One region of the Kocuria sp. APC 4018 genome, then DNA from elsewhere that is predicted to be linked to it. Evidence: predicted binding sites of a transcription regulator. Region 1 holds the regulator's gene; the other holds the start of a gene.
The links. The regulator LexA, encoded in region 1, represses DNA repair genes until DNA is damaged. The targets are predictions, from matches to a motif close to TCGAACANNTGTTCGA.
Positions count from the first base shown of each region.

Region 2: a site for LexA is predicted at 3,152-3,167, ahead of ruvA (Holliday junction branch migration protein RuvA). Genes of this name have one in related genera too.

Region 1 covers NZ_JASDCY010000020.1:33,138-39,820, reverse strand. The annotation lists gene QL985_RS05645 (SseB family protein) at 1-24, opposite strand, end outside; gene priA (bifunctional 1-(5-phosphoribosyl)-5-((5-phosphoribosylamino)methylideneamino)imidazole-4-carboxamide isomerase/phosphoribosylanthranilate isomerase PriA) at 17-766, opposite strand; gene QL985_RS05635 (hypothetical protein) at 971-1,132, opposite strand; gene hisH (imidazole glycerol phosphate synthase subunit HisH) at 1,129-1,776, opposite strand; gene hisB (imidazoleglycerol-phosphate dehydratase HisB) at 1,842-2,459, opposite strand; gene QL985_RS05625 (histidinol-phosphate transaminase) at 2,645-3,748, opposite strand; gene QL985_RS05620 (LysM peptidoglycan-binding domain-containing protein) at 3,794-4,231, opposite strand; gene lexA (transcriptional repressor LexA) at 4,511-5,269, shown strand; gene QL985_RS05610 (ATP-dependent DNA helicase) at 5,291-6,683, opposite strand, start outside.
Region 2 covers NZ_JASDCY010000007.1:7,588-14,270, forward strand. The annotation lists gene secD (protein translocase subunit SecD) at 1-513, opposite strand, end outside; gene QL985_RS02335 (preprotein translocase subunit YajC) at 609-1,181, opposite strand; gene ruvB (Holliday junction branch migration DNA helicase RuvB) at 1,294-2,394, opposite strand; gene ruvA (Holliday junction branch migration protein RuvA) at 2,397-3,038, opposite strand; gene ruvC (crossover junction endodeoxyribonuclease RuvC) at 3,333-4,013, opposite strand; gene QL985_RS02355 (YebC/PmpR family DNA-binding transcriptional regulator) at 4,018-4,779, opposite strand; gene QL985_RS02360 (glutamine amidotransferase) at 5,171-5,902, opposite strand; gene QL985_RS02365 (Mur ligase family protein) at 5,912-6,683, opposite strand, start outside.

The sequences.
Region 1 (6,683 bases):
GGGGCGGGCGGCGTCGTCAGGCAACGGGGCGCCCCGCGACGTCGAGGGCCTGCGCGAGCGTGAACTTGCCCGCGTAGAGCGCCTTGCCCACAATCGCTCCCTCCACGCCGGCGGGGACCAGCTCGCGCAGCGCGGCGATGTCCTCCAGGGAAGAGATGCCGCCCGAGGCCACCACGGGCTTGTCGGTGCGGCGCGCGACCTCCGCGAGCAGCTCGGTGTTGGGGCCCCGCAGGGTGCCGTCCTTGGTGACGTCCGTGACCACGTAGCGCGCGCAGCCGTCCGCCTCGAGCCGGTCCAGCACCTCCCAGAGGTCACCGCCGTCCCGGGTCCAGCCACGTGCCGCGAGCGTGGTGCCCCGCACGTCCAGTCCCACGGCGATGACGTCACCGTGCTCCGCGATCACGCGGTGCGTCCACTGGGGGTTCTCGAGCGCGGCCGTGCCCAGGTTGATGCGCGCGGGACGCAGGGACAGGACGCGCTCGAGCGACTCGTCGTCCCGGATGCCCCCGGACATCTCGATCTTCAGGTCGAGGTTCTCCGCCACACGGCGCAGCACCTCGATGTTGTCACCTCGGCCGAATGCGGCGTCCAGGTCCACGAGGTGCAGCCACTCGGCGCCGGCCTCCTGCCAGGCGCGCGCGGCCTCCAGTGGATCTCCGTAGCCGGTCTCGGAACCGGCCTCGCCCTGGACCAGGCGCACGGCCTGCCCGCCCTGCACGTCCACGGCGGGCAGCAGCTCGAGCCGACGGTCGGTGTTCTCTGTCATGGGTCTCCTCACGTGGGCGCCGGACGGCGCGCCGTCGAATGGTGTCCGCGCCGTGGGGCGCGGGGTGGCCGGTTCGGGAGCCTGCCCCGGTGCTTCCGCCGGCCCGGGTCTCGGATGCGGCACCCGAGGCGGCAACGGGGTCAGGCCCGGGGCGGCGCCGCGCACCGCGTCACGTGCGGTGCGCGGATCCTGGCACGGGCGTGCTCACAGACTCGTGAACCACGAGTACGCGCCGTAGCCGATCAGCGCGGCGGCGACCAGGGCGAGCAGCACGATCGACCACACGGGTTTGCGCTGCTGGGCGAACGAGATGGCGCCACCGACGAAGAAGGCGCCGGCGACGAGGACGAGGACCGAGGCGGTCATGAGGCATGCTCCGTTGCGGGGTCGGAAAGACGGTCGTCCAGCCGGCCCGTGCGAGGCAGCGTGGCCAGCCAGTTGCGCAGCAGGGCGATCCCCGCGTGCGAGGACTTCTCGGGATGGAACTGCGTGGCACTCAGCGGTCCGTTCTCCACCGCGGCCACGAACGGCGTGCCGTGCTCGGACCAGGTCACGGCGGGAGGAGCCATGACCTCGATGCTCTGGTCGAACGCCCAGCCCTGCACACCGTAGGAGTGCACGAAGTAGAAGCGCTCGTTCTCGAGGCCCCGGAAGAGCACCGAGTCCTCGGGCGGGCGCACCGTGTTCCAGCCCATGTGGGGCACCACGGGCGCGGCCAGTCGCTCCACGGTTCCGGGCCACTGCGCGAGGCCCGCGGTCTCGCGGCCGTGCTCCACGCCGCGGTCGAACATCACCTGCAGACCCACGCAGATCCCCAGCACGGGGCGGCCGCCACTCACGCGCCGGTCGATGAGCCGGGGGGCGTCCACCAACCGCAGCCCCTCCATCACCGCTTCGAACGCGCCCACGCCCGGCACCACGAGCCCGTCCGCGTCCAGGACGTCGCGCGGGTCCGCGCTGAGTCGCACGCGCGCGCCCGCGGCCTCCAGCGCGCGGACCGCCGAGCGCACGTTCCCCGCGCCGTAGTCCAGCACGACGACGCTCGGCGCGTCCTGCGCGTCCGTCACCTCGGCGCTCACAGGGCGCCCTTGGTGGACGGGATGGTGCCGGCCATCCGCGGATCCAGCTCCACGGCCTCGCGCAGTGCACGGGCCAGCGCCTTGAACTGTGCCTCCACGATGTGGTGGGGGTCCCTCCCGCGCACCACGTCCATGTGCAGGCACAGCTGCGCGTGGTGGGCCAGGGACTCCAGCACGTGACGGGTCATGGACCCCGTGAAGTGGCCACCGATCAGGTGGTACTGCTGTCCCTCGGGCTCTCCGGTGTGCACCACGTAGGGGCGGCCGGAGACGTCCACCACCGCCGAGGCGAGGGCCTCGTCCAGGGGAACAGTGGCCTGCCCGAACCTGCGGATCCCGCGCTTGTCCCCGAGCGCCTCCCGCAATGCCTCGCCCAGCACGATGGCCGTGTCCTCGACCGTGTGGTGGACGTCGATGTGGGTGTCCCCGTGCGCCGTGACGTCCAGGTCGATGAGCGAGTGCCTCGACAGGGCGGTGAGCATGTGGTCGTAGAACGGCACGCTCGTGTCGATGCGGGAGGTGCCCGTGCCGTCCAGGTCCAGGCTCACCCGCACCGTGGACTCGCTCGTGACGCGTTCCACCGTGGCGGTGCGCTGCTTCTCGGTCGCACTCATGTCTGGCACTGACTCCTCGTGGTTCGATCCGCCCGCGCGCGGCCGGTCCGGCAATGGCGGGACGCGTGGTGCGCGCGGGTCGTTCCAGTCTAGGCGGGACCGCAGTTGCTCCGCGCCCTGGCCGACGCGCCGCCCGCAGCCAGCCCCCGGCCTCCGGCCTCCGGTGAACGTGGGTCCGTCGTGACTCAGCGCGCGGACAGGTACCCCGCCACAGCGTCCAGGAACGCGGACGTCTCGGGCTCCGTGCCGGCGGTGACCCGCAGGTGCCCGGGAATCCCCACGTCCCGCACGAGCACCCCGTCGTCCAGGAGGGCCTGCCACATCGCGTGCGCGTCTCCGCCGCAGTCGAAGAACACGAAGTTCGAGTCCGACGCCGATGGCGCGAGCCCCAGACGGGTGAGTTCCCGCACGATCCGATCACGCTGGGTCTTGATGTCCTCCACGGTGGCCAGCAGCGCACCGTGGTGCTCGAGTGCCGCCAGCGCGGTGGCCTGGGTGACGGAGGACAGGTGGTAGGGCAACCGGACGAGCCGCATGGCATCCGCGATCTCCGGCGCCGCCGCGAAGTAGCCGAGGCGGGCTCCAGCCAGGGCGAAGGCCTTGCTCATGGTCCGGGACACGATGAGCCGGGGGCGGTCCTCGAGCAGGGTCAGCGCGGACGGTGTTCCCTCGCGGGCGAACTCGGCGTAGGCCTCGTCCACCACCACGACCGTGCGGTGCGTCTCTCCGGCGCGGTACACGGCATCGACCACGTCGAGCTCGAGAGCGGTCCCCGTGGGATTGTTGGGCGAGCACAGGAACACCACGCTGGGCGCGTGCTCGGCCACCTGCCGGGCCGCGGCGTCCGCCGTGAGGGAGAAGTCGGCGTCCCGCTCCCCCGCGATGAACCGTGTGCCCGTTCCCAGTGCGAGCAACGGATACATGGAGTACGTGGGAACGAAGCTGAGGAGAGAACGCCCCGGTCCCCCGAAGGCCTGGAGGATCTGCTGCAGCACCTCGTTGGAGCCGTTGCCCGCCCAGATGTTCCGCTCGTCGAGGCCGTGCCCCAGGTAGGAGGCCAGGGCCTTCCGCAGGGCGGTGAAGTCCCGGTCCGGGTACCTGTTCAGCGCCCCGGCCACGAGGTGCACACGATCCGTGATCGCGTCCACGACGGCGTCGGGAACGGGGTGGGTGTTCTCGTTGGTGTTCAGCGCGACCTCCACCTGCAGCTGCGGAGCCCCGTACGGGGACATCCCCTGCAGGTCGTCACGCATCGGGAGGGAGGCCAGAGGATCTGCGGCGGAATTCACCGGTTCATCCTATCGGGCCCGCAGGGGCCGCAGAGTCAGCAGGGCCTACCGGGCCGGAACTTCGAGGACCTGGCCGGCCGAGAGCTGGGACGAGCTGAGGCCGTTGAGCTCCGCGATGTCGTCCATGACCTCCCGCGGGTCGCGGTCGGGGTCGGCGGCCACCGCGATCTCCCACAGACTCTGCCGGGCCTGCACCGTGACGCTCTGGGTCACGGGCTCACCCACGGGGTCCGTGGAGGCGTTGACGGTGGGCGGCAGCAGGAACACCGCGGCCACCACGAGCAGCGCTGCGGCTCCGGTGACCACGGGCAGTCCGATCAGCAGCAGTCTGCCGCGGCGGGTCAAGCGCATGATCCCCGGTCCGAGATCGTGCCCTGCCCCGCCGGCGGCGTCCAGCTGACGGGCGACACCGGCTCGGATGCTGGACCGGCCGCGTACCCCGGTGGCCCGGCGAACGGGCCTCGGCATGATGAGAGCGGTCATGGCAACCTCCTGGTGTTCCGGTCGATGCCGCCCACCGGGCGGCGGTGTTCGAACCGCGGTAGCGGGTAGAACACATCTTCGAATGTCTGGTGACAGTTCTAGCACGGATGTACGAACGGTGTCGAGGTCCGTTTCGAACACATATTTGAATGCGCAGGTCACCCGGGTTAAGCTGGCCCCACACATGTGACAGTCGACCCCACGTCTCCGACACGCATAAGCGGTCCGCGGCCCGGCCCCCGGGCACGCCCTGTGCGGCACGGCGAAAGGACCCCGCTCGTGAGCACCACTTCCCCCGCTCAGCAGACACCTGGCCGACCCGTTCGAACACTCTCGGACCGTCAGGCGAGGATCCTGGGCGCCGTGCAGCGCTCGATCGCCACGCGGGGGTACCCTCCGTCCATGCGGGAGATCGGGGACATCGTGGGGCTCGCGTCCCTGTCGAGCGTCACGCACCAGCTCGGTCAGCTGGAGAAGTGGGGGTACCTCCGCCGTGACCCCCGACGCCCCCGGGCCATGGAGGTGCTGCGACCGCTCAGCCAGCAGGAGCTGGACCACCACCTGGGCACGGAGGATCCCCAGGAGGGTGGAGCCTCCGGCGGTGCCACGGTCTCGCCCCTCACGCCCACCCTGGGCTCGGTACCCGCCGCGGACGAGGACGACGCCATGGTGCCCGTCCCCCTGGTGGGCCGCATTGCCGCGGGCGGCCCCATCACCGCCGAGCAGTCCGTCGAGGAGGTCTACTCGCTGCCGCGGCAGTTCGTGGGCCACGGCCAGCTGTTCATGCTCAAGGTCGCCGGGGACTCGATGATCGACGCCGCCATCTGCGACGGCGACTGGGTGGTCGTGCGCCAGCAGAACTCCGCGGAGAACGGGGACGTCGTGGCCGCCCTGCTGGACGATGAGGCCACGGTGAAGACCTTCCGGCAGCGCGACGGCCACACCTGGCTCCTGCCGCAGAACACCCGCTACGAACCCATCCTGGGCGACCACGCCACCGTAATGGGCAAGGTCGTCTCCGTTCTGCGCTCCCTGTAACCGCGGCGCGGGGCCCTCACCTCACTGCCGGCCCAGCCGCTGCAGCGCCCCCAGCACGGTGGACTTGTCCGTGGTGGGCCACAGCGGGGGCAGCGACCGGGCAAGGAAGGACCCGTAGCGGGCCGTCGCAAGGCGGGAGTCCAGAACCGCCACCACACCCTTGTCCCCGCTCGCACGGATCAGCCGTCCCGCGCCCTGGGCAAGCCGAACAGCCGCGTGCGAGGCGGACACCGTCATGAAGCCGTTGCCCCCGGCGCGCTCGGCGGCACGGGTGCGGGCGGTGCCCAGCGGATCGTCGGGGCGGGGGAACGGGATCCTGTCGATCACCACCAGCCGGCAGGACTGTCCCGGGACGTCCACCCCCTGCCACAGGCTCATGGTGCCGAACAGACTGGCCGCGGGATCGTCCGTGAACTCCTTGACGAGTGAGGGCAACGAGGCGTCCCCCTGGCACAGGATGGGCAGCTCGGTCCGCTCCCGCAACGCCTCTGCGGCGTCCTCCGCCGCGCGCCGTGAGGAGAACAGCCCGAGCGCTCCGCCTCCGGACGCCTCCAGCAGCTCGAGCAGCTCGCCCAGCTGCTCCTCCGAGACGCCCCTCCCGGGCTTGGGAAGGTGCTTGGCCACGTAGAGGATCCCCTGGCGGCGGTAGTCGAAGGGGCTTCCCACGTCCACGCCCCGCCAGAGCGGCGCCCCCGGGCCCTGCAGGCCGAGGGACCCTGCGACCGACGAGAAGCACGACCCCACGGCCAGTGTCGCGGAGGTGAGCACCACCGTGCGGCCGTCGAAGAGGCCCTCGCGCAGGGGCCCCGCCACGCTCAGGGGCGCAATGTTGAGCGTGGCAGGCTCTCCCGCCGAGGTGCCCACGTACCCCTCCGTGGGGCTCCACCGGCCCACGCGCGAAACCCACAGGACGTCGTGCGCGGTGTCCGCCCCGAGCATGCGCTCGGAGGTGTCCAGAAGCTCCGAGAGCCGCGAGCGCGCGGCGTGCCGTCCGGCGTCCTCTCCCTTGGACTCGCCCTTGGTGTCGCTGAGTCCCGTGCGGGCGGCGTCCTGGATCCCCCGCACCGCGTAGACCTGCTCCTCGGTGAATCCCCGGGGCAGCAGACCTGAGTCCTCGTCGTCGAACGCCTTGTCGAAGGCCTGCGCGGCTCGTTCCAGCGCATCGCTGGAGGCCGCCGTGTGCTTGCGGACGGCGGTGCTCGCCGCGCGCACTGCCGCCGCTGACAACGATGCCGTGACCGCGCCGGTGACCCGGTCGCGCAGCTCGTGCGCCTCGTCCACGATGACGACGTCGTGCTCCGGGAGCACCGCGAGACCCTCGAAGGCGTTGATCGCGAGGAGAGCGTGGTTGGTGATGACGATGTCCGCCTCACCCGCCTGAGCGCGGGCACGTTCCGCGAAGCACTGCTCCACG
Region 2 (6,683 bases), on a different contig from region 1:
CATCTGCGCCGAGGTCTGGATGAGCTCACGGGTCTCCGCGGACGGCGTGCCCGGCAGGGACACCACGATGTTGTTGCCGGACTGGGTGGTGATCTCCGCCTCGGAGACACCCGCGCCGTCCACGCGCTGGCGGATGATCTCCACCGCCTGGTCCAGCTGCTCCTGGGTGATCTCCTGCCCCGCCTGCTCCCCCTGCAGGGACGGCGTGAGCACCATCTGCGTGCCGCCCTCGAGGTCGAGGGCGAGCTTGGGGGCCCAGCCGGTGCGGTCGGTCGTGACGCCGTACACCAGCAGCCCGGCCAGCAGGGCGATGACCGCCACCAGGGCCACGAGGGACCCGCGGGCCCTGGCCGCCGCCGCGGCGGCCCCGGTGCGGGGCTTCCTGGTCCGGGGTGACGACGTGGACTTCCGGGCGGAGCCGGAGTCCTCGGCGGAGCCCTTGCGCCGCCGCCGGGATGACGTCGAGGCCTTCGGAGACTCCGAGGTCTCCGAGCTCTTCTTCTGTGCTGCCATTGCCGTCCTTCGAGGAGACCGTGACCGGACGCGCACGCCGGCCACCACATGAGAAACGGGCCGAGGTCCTCGGCCCGTCTCTCATCGGGGGGATGTCAGATGGTGGGGTTGCCGTGCTCGCCGCGGCCGCGGGGGTCGGTCCCGTTCCCGGGCTCGGTGCGGTCCACGCCGTCAACCGTGGGAGCGGAGCCGCCTGTGACGTCACCGTGGGAGGAGGTGCCGCGGGTCGGGTCGTCGTGCATCGGGGCGTCGTGCTCGGCCGCGGTGCCGTGGGTGGAAACGGCGTCCTGCTCGGCGTGTGCGGCGGTGGAGCCGTCGGCGGGGAGCTGGGCGGCGTGGTGCTCTGCGGAGTCCGTCTCCGGGGTCTCGTCCACCACGGTGGTCACGGTCTGCGAGTGGACGGTCACGAGCTGGCCCGGGGCAATCTCCAGGACGGCCTTGTTGTTCTCGCGGTCCATCTCGTGCAGGGTGCCGAACAGCCCGAAGCTCGTCATCACCTGTGTGCCGGGGCCCATGCTGGCCTGCTTGGTCTTCATCTCGGCCTGGGCCTTCTTCTGTCGCCGCATGGGCAGCCACAGCAGCAGCACCATGGCCAGGAGCATGACGGGAAGGAACCAGGCACTCCCGCCGCCGGTGGCTGCCTGCTGGGTCTCTGCGAGGATGGTCACGGAGAATCCGATCTGTCGAGGGATGAGGGACTCGGGTGCACGGACCCCGGGACACACCGGTGCCGATACGGGCCCACACACGAATTCCTCCCAGCTTAGGGGATGGATCTGGTCACCCGCTGGATGCATCTCCCGGTGACGGGTCTGCGGCGAGCGCGGACCTCAGGGAGGGATCCTTGAACGCGGCGTGCTCGGGAACCTCCAGGTCCAGGTGCTCCCACGCCGCGGCCATGGCGATCCTGCCCCGGGGCGTGCGGCCGAGCAGGCCCTCACGGACCAGGAAGGGTTCGGCGACCGTCTCCACGGTCTCGGTCTCCTCCCCCACCGCAATGGCCAGCGTGGACAGGCCCACCGGGCCGCCGTTGAACTTGCCCACCAGCGCTGAGAGCACGTTGCGGTCCAGCCGGTCCAGCCCGCGGGCGTCCACCTCGTACATGTCCAGCGCGGCCCCGGCGGCGCGGGCGTCGATGCGCTCCACACCGTGCACGAGTGCCCAGTCCCGCACGCGGCGCAGCAGCCGGTTGGCGATGCGGGGGGTGCCGCGCGAGCGCGAAGCCACTTCCGTGAAGGCCTCGGAGGTCATGGTGAGGTCCAGCAGCCCCGCGGAGCGGCGCAGCACGAGCTCGAGCTCCGGGACCGAGTAGAACTCCAGGTGCCCGGTGAAACCGAAGCGGTCCCGCAGCGGTCCGGGCAGCAGACCGGCACGGGTGGTGGCGCCCACCAGCGTGAAGGGTGGCAGGTCCAGGGGAATGGAGGTGGCGCCGGCGCCCTTGCCCACCACGATGTCCACGCGGAAGTCCTCCATGGCCATGTAGAGCATCTCCTCCGCCGGGCGGGACATCCGGTGGATCTCGTCCAGGAAGAGCACCTCCCCGTGGGTCAGGGAGGAGAGGATGGCCGCGAGGTCCCCCGCGTGCTGGATGGCGGGGCCCGAGGAGATCCGCAACGGGACCTCCAGCTCCTCCGCGATGATCATCGCCAGGGTGGTCTTGCCCAGACCCGGCGGACCGGAGAGCAGCACGTGGTCCGCGGTGCGCCCGCGCAGCTTGGACGCCTCGAGCACCAGCGAGAGCTGCGCGCGCACACGCTTCTGCCCCACGAAGTCGTCCAGCGTGCCCGGCCGCAGCGACGCCTCCAGCTGCTGGTCGTCGTAGTCCCCCTCGGCGCCCACGAGGCGCTGCCGCCCCGCGGCCCCGCGCTCCTCCACAGCCATGCTCAGCGCCTCCCGGTGGGCGCGTGCGTGGTGCCCTTGGAGGTACCGAGCCAGGACAGGACGGCGCGCAGGATCTCGGCCAAGTTGCCGGAGTCACCGAGCTCGGGCTGGGTCTGCAGGGCGTCCTCGATGCCGCGGACGGCGTCCTTCTCGTTCCACCCCAAGCCCGTGAGGGCATCGACCACCTGGTCCCGCCACACCGGCATCTGCGGCTGGGAAGCCTGTTGCACGGGAGGTTCGGGGAGCACGAGCTTGTCCGCGAGCTCCAGCACGATCCGCCGCGCGGACTTCGGCCCGATGCCCGGCACGGCCGTGAACGCCTTGTCGTCCCCGGCCGCGATGGCCCGGCGGGCGTCGTCGGGCCCGAGCACGGAGACGGCGGCGAGCGCGGTGCGCGGCCCCACGCCGGAGACTCCCAGCATGACCGAGAAGATCTCCTTCTCGTCCGCCTGGGCGAAGCCGAACAGCAGCGGGGCCTCGTCCTTTCGGGCGATGTAGGCGGTGTGCAGCCGCGTGGTGGCTCCCACCCGCAGACCGGACAGGGTGTGCGGGCTCGCGTGGACCTCGATGCCGAAGCCCGAGACCTCCACCACGGCCAGGGTGGCGCCCACGAAGGCCACCTCACCGGTCACCGAGGCAATCACGACTGCTCCCCTCTCCCGGCCGGGGCCGGGCTCGTGCGCCCACCGGTTCCGGGGGCTGGGTGGTGCGGGGGCGGCTGCCCCGGCGCTCGGGCGCGGCAAGTGCCGCGTCGGATTCGAACACGTGTGCGAACGGTTCTGGGCCACTGTACCAACGGGGGCGCCACGGCGGGGGGACAGTGCAACGGGGCGTGGACCACCGCCACCCGTGGGGCACCGTGGCAGGCGAGAACGGTGCAGCCGGCGGCGGTCCCGCTCGACCGCGGATAGGCCGATGGAGTCTGCCGCGCGCCCCTCTCAGCCGCGTTTGCCCCGTGCGGGGCTGCCGCCGCGGGCCCCCGGAGCACGCGAGGCCGACTCCGCCCGGCGCCACGCCTGCTGGGCCGGTGTCAGCGCGGTGGTACCGGTGGTGCCGGTGGACCGTGACGGACGGGACCCGGAGTGGGTGGAGGTGGCCGCCACCGCGTTCATCCCTGCCACCCCGCCGCGCCAGCCGTGGCACACGGCCAGCGCGAGCGCGTCCGCGGCGTCGGCCGGGCGGGGCGGGGCGTCCAGTTTCAGGATGCGCACGACCATCCGGTTCACGGACTCCTTGTCCGCGGAGCCGTCCCCGGTGACCGCGGCCTTGACCTCGGAGGGGGTGTGCCACGCGACCGGGATGCCGCGCCGGGCCGCCGCCGCGATGACCACGCCGGTGGCCTGGGCGGTGCCCACGACCGTGGGCGCGTTGTTCTGCGCGAACACGCGCTCCACCGCCACCACGTCCGGGCGGAAGCGCTCCATGAGCTCGTCCGCGGCCTCCATGATGGTCAGCACACGGTGCTCGAGCGCCTCGTGGGCGCGCGAGCCGCTCACCTGCACGTGCACGAACGTGCCCGTGCGCTGGGCGGACATGTCCACCACGGCGAAGCCGCACCGGGTGAGACCGGGGTCCACCGCGAGCACGCGCTGGGAGCCTGCCGCCTGCGGACGGGCCACGGGCCTACTCGTCGTCCTCGAGCTGGGCCATCACGTCCGCGGGGATGTTCGCGTTGGAGTAGACGTTCTGCACGTCGTCCAGTTCCTCGACCGCGTCCGCGAGCTTGAGGAACTTCCGGGCGCCCTCCGCGTCCAGGTCCACGCTCATGGTGGCCCGGAACTGGGGGTCGTCGTTGTTGTACTCCAGACCGGCCTCGTCCAGCGCCGCGCGGATCGCGGGCAGGTCCGTGGCCTCGCTGACCACCTCGAACACGTCCGACTCGTCCAGGACCTCGTCCGCGCCGGCGTCGAGCACGGCCATCAGGACGTCGTCCTCGGTGAGGCCGTCCGTCTTGGCCACCTCCACCACGCCCTTGCGCTCGAAGAGGTACGCCACCGAGCCGGAGTCCGCCATGGTGCCGCCGTGACGGGTCACGGCCACGCGCACCTCGGAGGCCGCGCGGTTCTTGTTGTCCGTCAGGCATTCGATGTACAGCGCGGTGCCCTGCGGGCCGCGGGCCTCGTAGAGGATCTCGGTGTAGTCGATCGTCTCGCCGGTCAGGCCCGCTCCGCGCTTGATCGCACGGTCGATGTTGTCGTTCGGCACGGAGTTCTTCTTGGCCTTGGACACCGCGAGCTCGAGCGCCGGGTTGCCGGAGGTGTCCGCGCCGCCCATGCGCGCCGCGACCTCGATGCCCTTGATGTACTTGGCGAACGCCTTGGCGCGCTTGGCGTCGATCGCCGCCTTCTTGTGCTTGGTCGTGGCCCACTTGGAGTGACCTGACATGGATGACCTCCTCGAAAGAGTGCGTCCGGCCGTGCTCGGGCCGGACGCGGTGGTGGATTGACTGCCATGATACCGAGCGCGCCCCGTGCCCTGTCACACCGGGGCACGCCCCAGCACCGCCCAGAGGGCCCTGCGGTGCCGCAGGTGCTCGCCGAGCCGCCGGTGCGGGGACACGGTTCGCCGCGGCGACAGGCTCGGTCGACGACGCCGCGCGCTCGCCCCGTGAGGGCCGCGGGCGGCCGACGCCGCGACTCTGGTGGCCGCGGTTCGGCAGGCCGCCGCGGCACGCAGGATGACGACGCCGCATGCCCGCCCCCTGCCGAACGGCCGGGGCCCGCCGGGCGAGCCACGGCAGGTACGGCCGCGAGCGGCGTCGTCGTCCCCCGATCCGTCAGCGGGGCCGGGAGGCCGCGACCTCGCGGGCGCGCTCCGCCAGCGTGTCGTCCGGGCCGACCTCCGGCAGGGACTCCCCGCGCAGGGCGAGGGCCTGGGCGAGCAGGAAGTCCGCCACGCGCGGGTTCTTGGGCAGCAGGGAGCCGTGCAGGTAGCTGCCGAGCACGTTGTGGGTGCGGGCTCCCTCCGTGCCGTCCTCGCCGTTGTTGCCGGCGCCCGAGACGACCGTGGCCAGGGGCTCCTGCCCCGCGCCCAGACGGGTGAGCCCGGAATGGTTCTCGTAGCCCACGATCCGGCCCAGCTCCGGGGACTCGGTGACGATGTTGCCGATCAGCCGCTCGGTGCCGGCCACGGTCTCCAGGTCGAAGATCCCGATCCCGGACAGGGTCTCCCCCGCCCCGGTGCGGAAGCTGCGGCCGAAGAGCTGGTAGAGCCCGCAGATCGCGAGCATGGGCACGCCGCGTTCCACGGCCTCGTGCAGCCGGGGCGCCACGGCCGCGAGGTCCTCGGCCACGCGGAACTGCCCCGAGTCCTGGCCACCGCCGCCCACGAAGAGGTCGGCGTGCTCGGGCCACGGATCACCCGGGTCGTAGTCCACGATCTCGGTGTCCAGACCGTAGCGCTCGGCGCGGCGCTTGAGGGTCAGGGTGTTGCCCCAGTCGCCGTAGATGTTCATGTCCCGGGGGTAGAGCTGCACGATGCGCAGCGGCCCGGAGGTGTTCTCAGCCACGGTGTTCTCCTAGATGGCGGCCACGTGCGTCATGCCGCCCAGGATCTTGCGCAGGGACAGCATGGCCGTGTAGGTGCAGAAGATGCGCATGGGACGGTCCCCGGACTGTGCGATGAACTGCTTCAACGCGTCCTCCAGGTCCGGTTCCACCCCGCCCACGCGCACGAGGTCGTAGTCCAGCCGCAGGGCCATGTCCCACGCGCGCACTCCGGAGACGAGGTCCACCCCGCCCTCCCGGAGGCTGTCGAAGTCCACGTCCCACAGCCAGGAGACGTCCCGGCCGTCCGCGTACTGGTCGTTGATCGCGATCATGGTCGCGTAGTCCTGCGCGGACGCGGATGCCAGCGACAGCCGGAACCCCGCGGGGTTCTTCACCAGCAGCAGCTGCAGGGGCTTGCCGTCCACCGCGATGGTCTCGCCGCGCCCGAAGGCGGGCGTCACGTTGCCGAGCTCGGTCATCAGGGCGGGGACATCGGCGTCGTCCCCCAGCACCTGCAGGCTCACGGCCAGGGCGGCCGCCGCGTTGTACTGGTTGTAGACGCCGTAGAGGTCCACCGTGGCCTCGTGGCTCGTGCCGCGCACGTCCAGCTCCACGCTGCGGGCGTTGACGGCCTCCAGCACGACGTCCGCGTCCGGGCGCCGCGCCGAGGGCACCTGGGAGTCCTGTTCGCCGGGATCCACCTGGCGCAGGCCCTCGCGCATGTCGTCGTCGGACGGGAACATGGGGCGCAGCGCGTCCGAGAGCCCGAACCAGGACACGGCTGTGCCCGCGGAGAGGTCC